2 regions of the Lactococcus sp. FSL K6-0773 genome follow, and region 1 is predicted to be linked to the other one. Evidence: predicted binding sites of a transcription regulator. Region 1 holds the regulator's gene; the other holds the start of a gene.
What was found. The regulator Rex, encoded in region 1, represses fermentation and respiration genes when NADH is low (regulators of the CRP and FNR family bind a similar motif). The targets are predictions, from matches to a motif close to TTGTGAANTANTTCACAA.
Positions count from the first base shown of each region.

Region 2: adhE (bifunctional acetaldehyde-CoA/alcohol dehydrogenase) is a predicted target of Rex. The motif match lies at 1,177-1,194, and genes of this name have one in related genera.

Region 1 is NZ_JBBOVF010000001.1:754,491-760,738, forward strand. It holds gene MHB61_RS03635 (ABC-F family ATP-binding cassette domain-containing protein) at 1-1,750, opposite strand, end outside; gene MHB61_RS03640 (Spx/MgsR family RNA polymerase-binding regulatory protein) at 1,928-2,320, opposite strand; gene MHB61_RS03645 (redox-sensing transcriptional repressor Rex) at 2,545-3,195, shown strand; gene radC (RadC family protein) at 3,283-3,963, opposite strand; gene glmS (glutamine--fructose-6-phosphate transaminase (isomerizing)) at 4,094-5,911, opposite strand; gene MHB61_RS03660 (phosphatase PAP2 family protein) at 6,092-6,248, opposite strand, start outside.
Region 2 is NZ_JBBOVF010000001.1:2,003,470-2,009,717, reverse strand. It holds gene MHB61_RS09985 (lactonase family protein) at 21-1,046, shown strand; gene adhE (bifunctional acetaldehyde-CoA/alcohol dehydrogenase) at 1,278-3,989, shown strand; gene MHB61_RS09975 (nitroreductase family protein) at 4,327-4,824, opposite strand; gene MHB61_RS09970 (hypothetical protein) at 4,811-5,020, opposite strand; gene MHB61_RS09965 (radical SAM protein) at 5,017-5,844, opposite strand; gene MHB61_RS09960 (radical SAM protein) at 5,837-6,248, opposite strand, start outside.

The sequences.
Region 1 (6,248 bases):
CCAAATCGGCTAGTTTCTCTTCACAAGCCTTGATTTCGCGCTCTACTTTACGTCGATTCTTTTGAGCTTCTTTCTGAGCTGTAAAATCTTGTTGAGCTAAACTTTCTATCGGCTCCCCATTTTCTGAAGAATTACTCTCAGCTTGTACTTCTTCTTTTTTCTCGACATAATAATCATAATCTCCCAAAAATTCTGTACTTCCTTCGGGAGCAATTTCTAAAACTTTGGTAGCTACTCTATTGATGAAATAGCGGTCATGAGAAACAAACAAGATTGTTCCTGGAAAATCAATCAAAGCATTCTCCAAGACCTCACGTGAATCAATATCCAAGTGATTTGTTGGTTCATCTAAAACTAAAAAGTTATCGTGATCCATTGCTAATTTAGCAAGTAAAAGACGGGCTTTTTCACCACCAGAAAGCATCCCAACCGTTTTCTTTACATCATCTCCACTAAAAAGAAAAGCTCCAAGCATATTGCGAATTTCAACTTCATTAAGTAAGCGATGCTCATTCCATAATTCGTCTAAGACAGTATTGGAAGCTGTCAATCTTCCTTGTTCTTGGTCATAATATCCCAAAGTAACATTGGCACCCAATTTTGCTTGACCTGCTAAAAATGGAATCTGTCCAACAATTGACTTAATCAATGTTGTCTTACCTACTCCATTTGGTCCAACAATAGCAAGGGACTCACCTTTACGCTCGTCAATGTTAATCGGACCAGAGAGACGATTATCTTCATAACCTACCGTTGCTTCTGAAACGGTTAAAACAACATTTCCAGACGTTTTTTCAGGAGTAAAAGTAACATTGGCCGATTTATCATCACTTGTTGGTGCGTCTAAACGCTCCATTTTCTCCAACTTTTTACGACGCGATTGCGCCATTTTAGTCGTCGAAGCCCGAACTAAATTTCTGGCAACATAGTCCTCTAATTTAGCAATTTCTTTTTGTTGTTTTTCAAAATTTTTGAGTTCTAACAAGAGTTTTTGCTCTCTTTGTTCAACATAGCGAGAATAATTTCCAGAAAAACGAGTCAATTCTCCTCTAGATAATTCTAAGACTTCATTAACCACTTTATCCAAAAAGTAGCGGTCATGACTGACAATTAATAAACTACCTTCGTAATTTTTAAGGTAATTTTCAAGCCAAGCTAAAGTTTCAATATCCAAGTGGTTAGTTGGTTCATCCAAAATCAAAAGTTGTGGTCTTTCAAGCAACATCTTAGCAAGAGCCAAACGTGTTTTTTGTCCCCCTGATAAACTTGAAATTTCTCTTTCCCACATTGCATCATCAAAACGAAAACCATTTAAGACAGACTTAATTTCAGATTCATAAGTAAATCCATTTTTCATCCGAAATTCTTCTGATAAAGCATCGTAACGTTTCATCAAAGCTGTCAATTCATCCCCAGCAAGTTCTCCCATTTGCAATTCCATCTGGCGCAATTGTTTTTCCATTTGGCGAAGCGAATCAAAAACAGAGAGCATTTCGGCAAATATTGTCCTTGAGGAATTCAGCCCAGTATCTTGCGCTAAATAATTCATTGTCAAATCTTTGGTCTTGGATACAGTTCCGCGACTCGCTTCTTCAACTCCAGCAATAATTTTAAGCAAGGTTGACTTACCAGCTCCATTTCGGCCAACTAGGGCAATTCTTGAATGGTCTTGTAAACTAAAATTGATATTTTCAAATAAAACATCGCCACCAAAAGTGCGTGCAATTCCATTCCCTTGCAGTAAAATCATGATATTTATCCTCTTCGTTAAATCTCAAAGCATATTTTTAATACTTCGTTTTTCCTTTTCATATGATAGAAAAGCAGTCCTTCTATTATAGCATTTAAGGCAAGCTTTTTGTAGTTCTTCCAAATTCTTAAAATTAAAAAGCTTACCAGATCTGATAAGCTAAAAATAAAATTAATATTAGACTAAAATTAATCTTTCACGCAATTCAATTCTCCTAACTTCTGGTGGAATAAACGCTCTGATTCCATCCTCGTTAAAACCAATCAATAGACAGTCCTCGTCAAAAATTAATGGTCGTTTTAGAAGACGTGGATTTTCCTGAATTAATCCAAAAGCTTTTTCTAGTCCTAATTCATCGAAATTATAATTTAAAGATGCGTATGTTTTCCCTCGGGTCGCAATTATATCCTCAAATCCGTTTTCAGTCAAGGATAAAATTTTGATTAAATCATCTTTTTCCATAAAATCTTTTGATAAATTAATTTCTTCAAATTCAATGTGATGTTTACGTAACCATTTTTTAGCTTTTCTACAAGATGAACATGAACCACTAAGATAAATTTTAATCATATTTTCTCCCTATCTATTTTTTCATATTTCTATTCTAACATGAAAGCGCCTTAATTAAAAGGGGAAAATAAATATTTTTTTAGAATTGTAATCAATTTCTCATTTTTTACGAATGTTCCATTCCTTTTGTTTGATAATTTCACAAATTTTTGATAAAATTATCACAAAGAAACTAAATATTAATTAGTTTTAATAAAATCGAATTAAATTTTTGAGGTATAACAATGACTGATCATAAACCAAGCAAAAGCTTGCCTAAAGCAACTGCTAAACGACTGCCACAGTACTATCGACTGTTCAAAAGTCTTGTCGAAGAAAATGTGACACGCACAAACTCACAACTTATTTCAGAAAAAATTGGAGTAGATGCTGCCACAATTCGCCGAGATTTCTCTTTATTTGGCGAATTAGGCCGACGTGGATACGGCTATGAAACGAAAGTGCTCCGTGATTTCTTTGGAGAACTTCTTGGCCAAGACCAAGAAACGCATATCGCTCTGATTGGTGTCGGAAATCTCGGTCGTGCATTACTTCATTATCAATTCCAAGATAGAAACAAAATGAGAATCACGCAAGCCTATGATATTTCTGGCAATCCCTTAGTTGGAACACAAACAGATGATGGAATTCCAATTTATAATATTTCTGATTTAGAAAAAAATGTTAAAAAATCGGATATCAAAACAGCAATTCTCTCTGTTCGCAAAGAAAATGCCCAAGAAGTTGTTGACACTCTAGTCAAAGCTGGTATCAAAGGTTTCCTAAACTTTGCCCCAATTCGTTTGAAAGTCCCTTCAGATGTGGTTGTTCAATCAATTGACTTAACTAAGGAGCTGCAAACACTACTATTTTTCATGGGAGCTCAAGAAAACTAAATTAGTACAAAATAAAAGAACAGTTTTTATTGACTGTTCTTTTTCTTTGCTTTATAGTTGAGAAGTGATTGTTTGTTATATAATCCTTCATTTTCTGATCTCTTCTTCCCGAAAGCTAAAATAATTACCAGCCCCTACAATAATATGATCAATAAAATTGATCCCCACATCCTCGCAAGATTTTTTTATTTTGGTAGTAAATATTTTATCAGCTTGACTTGGTTTTAAATTTCCTGAGGGATGATTATGTGCAACTAACAGTCCTACTGAGAGATTTTTTATTGCATGATAAAGAATCTCTCTAGGGCTTGCAGTTGCCTGATTAACCGCCCCTATAAAAATTGTCTTTTTTTCAATAATTCGATTTTGACCATCTAAATAAGTCGCCACAAGATGCTCTTGCTCAAAATTTTGCATTTCAAAAGCAAGACTCAAGCCATATTCTCTGGAACTCAAAACTTGACCGTAACGTTTTCTATTAGTGGTTTGTATCCTTTTTCCAAATTCAATCATTGCTCGAATTTCAATGGATTTTGCCAGTCCAATGCCTGAAATTTCTCTGAGTTCATTAATCGAAGCTTTGCGCAAATTATCCAAAGTTTCAAAATGTTGAAGAATTTCCAAGGCCAAATTTAATGATGAGTATTTTTTTGTCCCTGTTCGCAATAATATCGCTAACAGCTCAACATCAGACAAGCACTCTTCTCCTAAAAATTCTAAGCGTTCCCTAGGTTGCATCGGATACGGATTTTCTTTTAGTTCATACATACTATTATATACGGAAAAATCTGGCCTTTGTCACTGACAAAAGATTAATTAACCAAAAAAGTTCTGATGAATCTCAGAACTTTTTATTTTTAGTTATCATTTTACTGACAGAGATTTCTGTCAGTAACTTTTATTCAACTGTTACTGCTTTAGCTAAGTTACGTGGTTTATCAACATCAAGTCCACGCTGCATTGACGCATAATAAGCAATTAATTGTGTTGGAATAACCATTGAAATTGCTGACAAATAAGGATGAACTTGGTTGACAACAATTGTATCATCTTCACGAGCCACTCCTTCTTCAACAATTGTGATAGCTGAGGCTCCACGAGCCACTGTTTCCATTACATTTCCACGAGTATGAGCTGCTACTTCTTCATTATTAGAAATTAAAGCAAGTACTGGAGTTCCTTTTTCAATCAATGAAATCGTTCCATGTTTTAATTCTCCAGCAGCAAATCCTTCACATTGAATATAAGAAATTTCTTTTAATTTGAGAGAAGCTTCCATTGCTACATAATAATCTTGTTTTCGACCAATATAGAAGGCATTGCGAGTAGTTGGCAATAAGTCAGCTACAATTGCTGCAATTTCATCCTTTTCAGATAAAGTGGCTTCAATTGATTGAGCAACTAAAGACAATTCTTTAACTAAATCAAATTCTTTTGCTTTAACTTCCCCTTCAGCCTCACCAACTGCCTTTGCAAGAAAAGCCAAAGTTGCAATTTGTCCTGTATATGCTTTGGTTGAAGCAACTGCAATTTCTGGTCCAGCACCGATTAACATTGTATAAGTTGCTTCGCGTGACAAAGTAGAACCGGGAACATTTGTAACTGTTAAGCTTGGAAGTCCTAATTCATTTACTTTTACTAAAACCTGACGGCTGTCAGCCGTTTCACCAGACTGTGAAAGGAAAATAAAGAATGGTTTTTGGCTCAGCAAAGGCATATCATAGCCCCATTCTGAAGCAAGACCAAGTTCAACCGGTGTATTTGTCAAAGATTCAAGCATCATTTTTGCCCCAAAACCTGCATGATAAGACGTTCCGGCGGCAATAATATAAATACGATCAGCCTCTTGAATTCCTTTGATAATGTCTTGATCGACTTTCATTGTTCCATCTTCATTTGCATAAGTCGCAATGAGTTTACGCATAACTGCGGGTTGCTCATCAATTTCTTTGAGCATGTAGAAAGGATAAGTTCCTTTTCCAATGTCAGATAAATCAAGTTCAGCTGTGTATGACTCACGTGAAAGTACATTACCTTCGTAATCCATAACTGTAACATTATCTTTTGTTAACACAACAAGCTCTTTATCGTGAATTTCCATAAATTCAGACGTTTCACGAATCATCGCCATAGCATCTGAGCAGACCATGTTGTAGCCTTCGCCAAGGCCGATTAATAATGGTGATTTATTTTTGGCAACATAAATCACTTCTGCATCTTCGCTATCCATAAGAGCAAAGGCATAAGAACCTTGAATTAAGCTTAGAGCTTTTTTGAATGCTTCAAGTGTTGATAGTCCTTCTTCTTCAGCAAATTTAGCAATTAAATGAACCGCAATTTCAGTATCGGTTTGTCCTTTAAAAGTATCATTCATCAAAAATTCGTTTTTAAGTTCAACAAAATTTTCAATCACACCATTATGTACTAAAATAAAGCGACCTGATGTTGAAGTATGTGGATGAGCATTGTCTTCCGTTGGTTTACCATGAGTAGCCCAACGTGTGTGACCAATGCCGGCTGTTCCTGAAACATCAATCCCTAACTTTCCTCTTAAGTCTGCAATACGTCCGACAGATTTAACTAATTTTGCTGCTGTTTCTTGACCATTTACAAAAATACCTGCTGAATCATAACCACGATATTCAAGTTTTTCTAGTCCTTGCATCAAAATATCAGTTGCATTTTTACTACCTACAACACCAACAATCCCACACATAATAAAGCTCCATTTAACTCACCCTTAAAATTGGTATAGTTAATTATTTTTCTAATATTTATTTATAAATAGCATTATATTACACTTATTTATCATTGTCAAGTATAAAACTTCTAATAAAACTCAAAAAGACGATAATTGGTATAATTTATTTTCGACGTTAATAAAAACCAATTGATATCAATTGGTTTTTTTAGATTTTTCTTGATACTTAATATATGTGGGGTAAGTAAGTAATAGAATACTAATTCCTTCGAGAAATCCGCCGATTGTATCACTTGGATAATGTACCCCTACAAAAATTCTTGAAAACATTATTAATGCAATTAATATAATA
Region 2 (6,248 bases), 1.2 Mb from region 1:
TAGTTTGTGAGGAGAGAAATATGAAAGAAAAAATCCTTTTAGGCGGCTATACAAAACGTGTATCTAAAGGCGTATATAGTGTTCTTTTGGACACTAAAGCTGCTGAATTATCATCATTAAATGAAGTCGCTGCGGTTCAAAACCCTACTTATATCACTCTCGATGAAAAGGGACACCTCTATACTTGTGCAGCAGATAGTAATGGTGGAGGAATCGCCGCCTTTGATTTTGATGGCGAAACTGCTACTCATCTCGGAAATGTCACAACCACGGGAGCTCCACTCTGCTATGTTGCCGTGGACGAAGCGCGCCAATTAGTTTACGGAGCGAACTATCATCTTGGAGAAGTTCGTGTTTATAAGATTCAAGCTAATGGCTCACTCCGATTAACGGATACAGTGAAACATACCGGTTCTGGGCCACGTCCTGAGCAATCTAGCTCACACGTTCATTATTCGGATTTGACTCCTGACGGACGACTTGTCACCTGTGATTTGGGAACAGATGAAGTCACTGTTTATGATGTCATTGGTGAAGGTAAACTCAATATTGCTACAATTTATCGGGCAGAAAAAGGAATGGGTGCTCGTCATATTACTTTCCATCCAAATGGTAAAATCGCTTATTTGGTTGGAGAGTTAAATTCAACAATTGAAGTTTTAAGTTACAATGAAGAAAAAGGACGCTTTGCTCGTCTTCAAACAATTGGCACCCTACCTGAAGATTATCATGGAGCAAATGGTGTTGCTGCCATCCGTATTTCATCTGACGGTAAATTCCTCTATACTTCTAATCGTGGACATGATTCTTTGACAACTTACAAAGTAAGTCCTCTTGGTACAAAACTTGAAACTATTGGCTGGACAAATACTGAAGGTCATATCCCTCGCGATTTTAATTTCAACAAAACTGAAGATTATATCATTGTCGCTCATCAAGAATCTGATAATTTATCTCTTTTCTTGCGAGATAAAAAAACCGGTACTTTAACTTTGGAACAAAAAGATTTTTACGCTCCTGAAATCACTTGTGTTTTACCACTATAAAAATTTATTTTTTTACAAAGTTTGACTGATAAACTAAAAAAGATTGCTAATTCCTCTCAAAGAATTAGCAATCTTTTTTTCTTCAGTAAAGCTTGTTATAAACCGCTTTCTAAACTTTTGATGAGTGTTTTTGTAAAAACTATCACAATATTACTTGACATCTATAAAAAACTTTGTTAAACTATTCACGTAAAAGAAAGTGAATGAAATCACAAAGGAGAACCTACAAATATGGCAACTAAAAAAGCCGCTCCAGCTGCAAAGAAAGTTTTAAGCGCTGAAGAAAAAGCCGCAAAATTCCAAGAAGCTGTTGCTTATACTGACAAATTAGTCAAAAAAGCACAAGCTGCTGTTCTTAAATTTGAAGGATATACACAAACTCAAGTCGATACTATTGTCGCTGCAATGGCTCTTGCAGCAAGCAAACATTCTCTAGAACTCGCTCATGAAGCCGTTAACGAAACTGGTCGTGGTGTTGTCGAAGACAAAGATACCAAAAACCACTTTGCTTCTGAATCTGTTTATAACGCAATTAAAAATGACAAAACTGTTGGTGTCATTTCTGAAAACAAGGTTGCTGGATCTGTTGAAATCGCAAGCCCTCTCGGTGTACTTGCTGGTATCGTTCCAACGACTAATCCAACATCAACAGCAATCTTTAAATCTTTATTGACTGCAAAAACACGTAATGCTATTGTTTTCGCTTTCCACCCACAAGCTCAAAAATGTTCAAGCCATGCAGCAAAAATTGTTTACGATGCTGCAATTGAAGCTGGTGCACCGGAAGACTTTATTCAATGGATTGAAGTACCAAGTCTTGACATGACTACCGCCTTGATTCAAAACCGTGGACTTGCAACAATCCTTGCAACTGGTGGCCCAGGAATGGTAAACGCCGCACTCAAATCTGGTAACCCTTCACTCGGTGTTGGAGCTGGTAATGGTGCTGTTTATGTTGATGCAACTGCAAATATTGAACGTGCCGTTGAAGACCTTTTGCTTTCAAAACGTTTTGATAATGGGATGATTTGTGCCACTGAAAATTCAGCTGTTATTGATGCTTCAGTTTATGATGAATTTATTGCTAAAATGCAAGAACAAGGCGCTTATATGGTTCCTAAAAAAGACTACAAAGCTATTGAAAGTTTCGTTTTTGTTGAACGTGCTGGTGAAGGTTTTGGAGTAACTGGTCCTGTTGCCGGTCGTTCTGGTCAATGGATTGCTGAACAAGCTGGTGTCAAAGTTCCTAAAGATAAAGATGTCCTTCTTTTTGAACTTGATAAGAAAAATATTGGTGAAGCACTTTCTTCTGAAAAACTTTCTCCTTTGCTTTCAATCTACAAAGCTGAAACACGTGAAGAAGGAATTGAGATTGTACGTAGCTTACTTGCTTATCAAGGTGCTGGACATAATGCTGCAATTCAAATCGGTGCAATGGATGATCCATTCGTTAAAGAATATGGCGAAAAAGTTGAAGCTTCTCGTATCCTCGTTAACCAACCAGATTCTATTGGTGGGGTCGGAGATATCTATACTGATGCAATGCGTCCATCACTTACACTTGGAACTGGTTCATGGGGGAAAAATTCACTTTCACACAATTTGAGTACATACGATCTATTGAATGTTAAAACAGTGGCTAAACGTCGTAATCGCCCACAATGGGTTCGTTTGCCAAAAGAAATTTACTACGAAAAAAATGCAATTTCTTACTTACAAGAATTGCCACACGTCCACAAAGCTTTCATCGTTGCTGACCCTGGTATGGTTAAATTTGGTTTCGTTGATAAAGTTTTGGAACAACTTGCTATCCGCCCAACTCAAGTTGAAACAAGCATTTATGGCTCTGTTCAACCTGACCCAACTTTGAGCGAAGCAATTGCAATCGCTCGTCAAATGAAACAATTTGAACCTGACACTGTCATCTGTCTTGGTGGTGGTTCTGCTCTCGATGCTGGTAAGATTGGTCGTTTGATTTATGAATATGATGCCCGTGGTGAAGCTGACCTTTCTGATGATGCAAGTTTGAAAGAACTTTTCCAAGAATTAGCTCAAAAATTTGTCGATATTCGTAAACGTATTATTAAATTCTACCATCCACATAAAGCACAAATGGTTGCAATTCCTACTACTTCTGGTACTGGTTCTGAAGTGACTCCATTTGCAGTTATCACTGATGATGAAACTCATGTTAAGTACCCACTTGCTGACTACCAATTAACACCACAAGTTGCCATTGTTGACCCTGAGTTTGTTATGACTGTACCAAAACGTACTGTTTCTTGGTCTGGTATTGATGCGATGTCACACGCGCTTGAATCTTATGTTTCTGTTATGTCTTCTGACTATACAAAACCAATTTCACTTCAAGCGATCAAACTCATCTTTGAAAACTTGACTGAGTCTTATCAATATGACCCGGCTCATCCAACTAAAGAAGGACAAAAAGCCCGCGAAAACATGCACAATGCTGCAACACTCGCTGGTATGGCCTTCGCTAATGCTTTCCTTGGAATTAACCACTCACTTGCTCATAAAATTGGTGGTGAATTTGGACTTCCTCATGGTCTTGCCATCGCCATTGCTATGCCACATGTCATTAAATTTAACGCTGTAACAGGAAACGTTAAACGTACCCCTTACCCACGTTATGAAACATATCGTGCTCAAGAGGACTATGCTGAAATTTCACGCTTTATGGGATTTGCTGGTAAAGATGATTCAGATGAAAAAGCTGTGCAAGCTCTGGTTGCTGAACTTAAGAAATTGACCGATAGCATTGATATTAATATCACCCTTTCAGGAAATGGTGTCGATAAAGCTCACCTTGAACGTGAACTTGATAAATTGGCTGACCTTGTTTATGATGATCAATGTACTCCTGCTAATCCTCGTCAACCAAGAATTGATGAGATTAAACAGTTGTTGTTAGATCAATACTAATAATCTGTTGATAAAAATAATAAAAACGCTCTGATGAATTCGTCAGAGCATTTTTTATTATAGCTTATACAACTATCAAAAGGTATAAATCAATTTCGATATAGGCTCTTTTCACTCCATTGATTTATATTTCTATAAAAATCAATAATTAATTAGCGATAGAAGTCGAGTTCATGCATGCTAATAATGAAATTGTTTTAAATTCTGGTTTTTCTTTATGTTCTTTGCGAACATCTTTCACAGTTTCTTTGTTCATGAAAATTCCTCCTTATTATGGTACTATTTTGAGCCCAAATAGTTATATAAGAATCCTAAACTTCGGATATCTTATCAAAGATTAATTAATAATAAAATAAATTAGGGGTTCTTCTATTCCCAACAGAGCATCATTATCTACGAAGCCTAATGGACAACCGTATATCTCTTTTTCTGAAAGTAGTAGTTGAAAATTTTGCAGAAAAGCACCACATTCGATTGAAGCATACCTTATCCCACAATTACCATATTTACCAAAATATTTATCGTAATCATATGCCACAGCAATAAGAATTGAACTTGAAGAAAAATATTTATCATCATAAAAACAAGTTTTTTTAATTTGATTTATCTCGAATTTCTCTGTACTTATCTCCCCTTTAGAGTTAAATATTTTTTTATTGTTCTTATAAAAAAGTAAAACTTTCAAACCATATATAGCTCCGGCAGAAGGAACGCTATGTTTCTCAAAATTATAGTAGGATTTTTTTACTACTTCTATTACACTTTCAACATTTACACCAATATTATGAAATTTATTTGATTTTCTTAGTTGAATAAGCTCTTCAAGATTCTTCAACGATTTTCTCCTTGATTAACTCTTTCAGAAATTCATCTTCATCATCTGTCCACTCTCTATCACTTTCTTGTTCAAGAACTGCCAATAAAATATCAAAACCTGTATCGTTGAATTGTGTTAATTCCGCCCTTGAGAAATTGAAGACTGCTTTATCTGTTTTTCTGAGCGTAAATAATGGGTTTAATTTATACTTCATTTATTTGTTCTCCATTTTTCTAATATATATTTTTTATATTCTACAGCTGGTTCAGAAGTGGAAATATTTCCAATAACATCTCCTGTTTCTTCAATTGCTAAATCCCCGTTTGCATATATTGTCAGGGAGGGATATTCCGATACATAATTTAATGTTTCTTGAACAGGCGAGTAGCGTACATAAATCCCATCAGTATTATATTGTCTTGCAAAGATTTTTAACTCTTCTTTTTGAATTTCTGTTAATTTATATACTTGATTTTCTCCATCATAAGTTGAAAGTTTCAACAGTTCGGCTCCTGTTTCTTTAGCATAACTCACAATTTTACTAAGCTCTCCAATATTTTTTCGAGTGACACAAGTTGCAAAACCATATAATATCCCCAATTCTTTTAAATATTTCACAGTTTTTTCAACTTTTCTAAGATGCCCGTTTTCTTTGTAATTATCCAATTTTGAATATCGCAAACTATCAATGCCTATCTGTAAATATCGAATTCCTGCTGATTTTAACTGATATAAATACTTATAGGATACGTCAACTGCATTAGTCGCTATAGTTGGATAATTCTTATGTTCTGATAGTAATTGGACAAAATAAATAAGTTTTGGGTGGAGAATTGGATCTCCCCCACAAATAGCAACTAATGGTACTTTATATTTTTCTAAATAATAAGCTATTTTTTCTAAATCTTCTTTTGAGATCTCCTTTGTATTTAACATCTTCATTTCTTTAAGGAAGCAGTAATCACATTCGTAATGACAATGATTAGTTAAATATATATACACCTTAATTGGTAAAAAAAGTTCGTCATCTCTAAACATATTTTTTCCCCTTTCCAAAGATACCTAAAGCCATAATAATTAGGACAAAAATTGCACTAATATATAAATAGGTCATCAAATAGTTATCAACTCCCCCTTGAACAACACCCATCAGGAAGAAAGAAGCAGATAGTAAAAGCTGGGCCATTGTAGAATAAAGAGAAAAAATAGTTGTTTTATCGTCTCTATCCTTAATCGCGGTGTTGATAAAATAAGAGGAGAGTCCTTCTGAAAATAGTCTGATAATCTGCATACTTGAAAATATTATCGCTACAATCAAAAAACGAAAAAGATTTCCTGGTATAAAATGTTCAATTACCAATACTCCTTGAAAAGTAAGAACCGCAAAAGAAACAAGGAGTAATGTTGAAAGTTTGAACAGCGATACTTTCTTTTTCAAAACT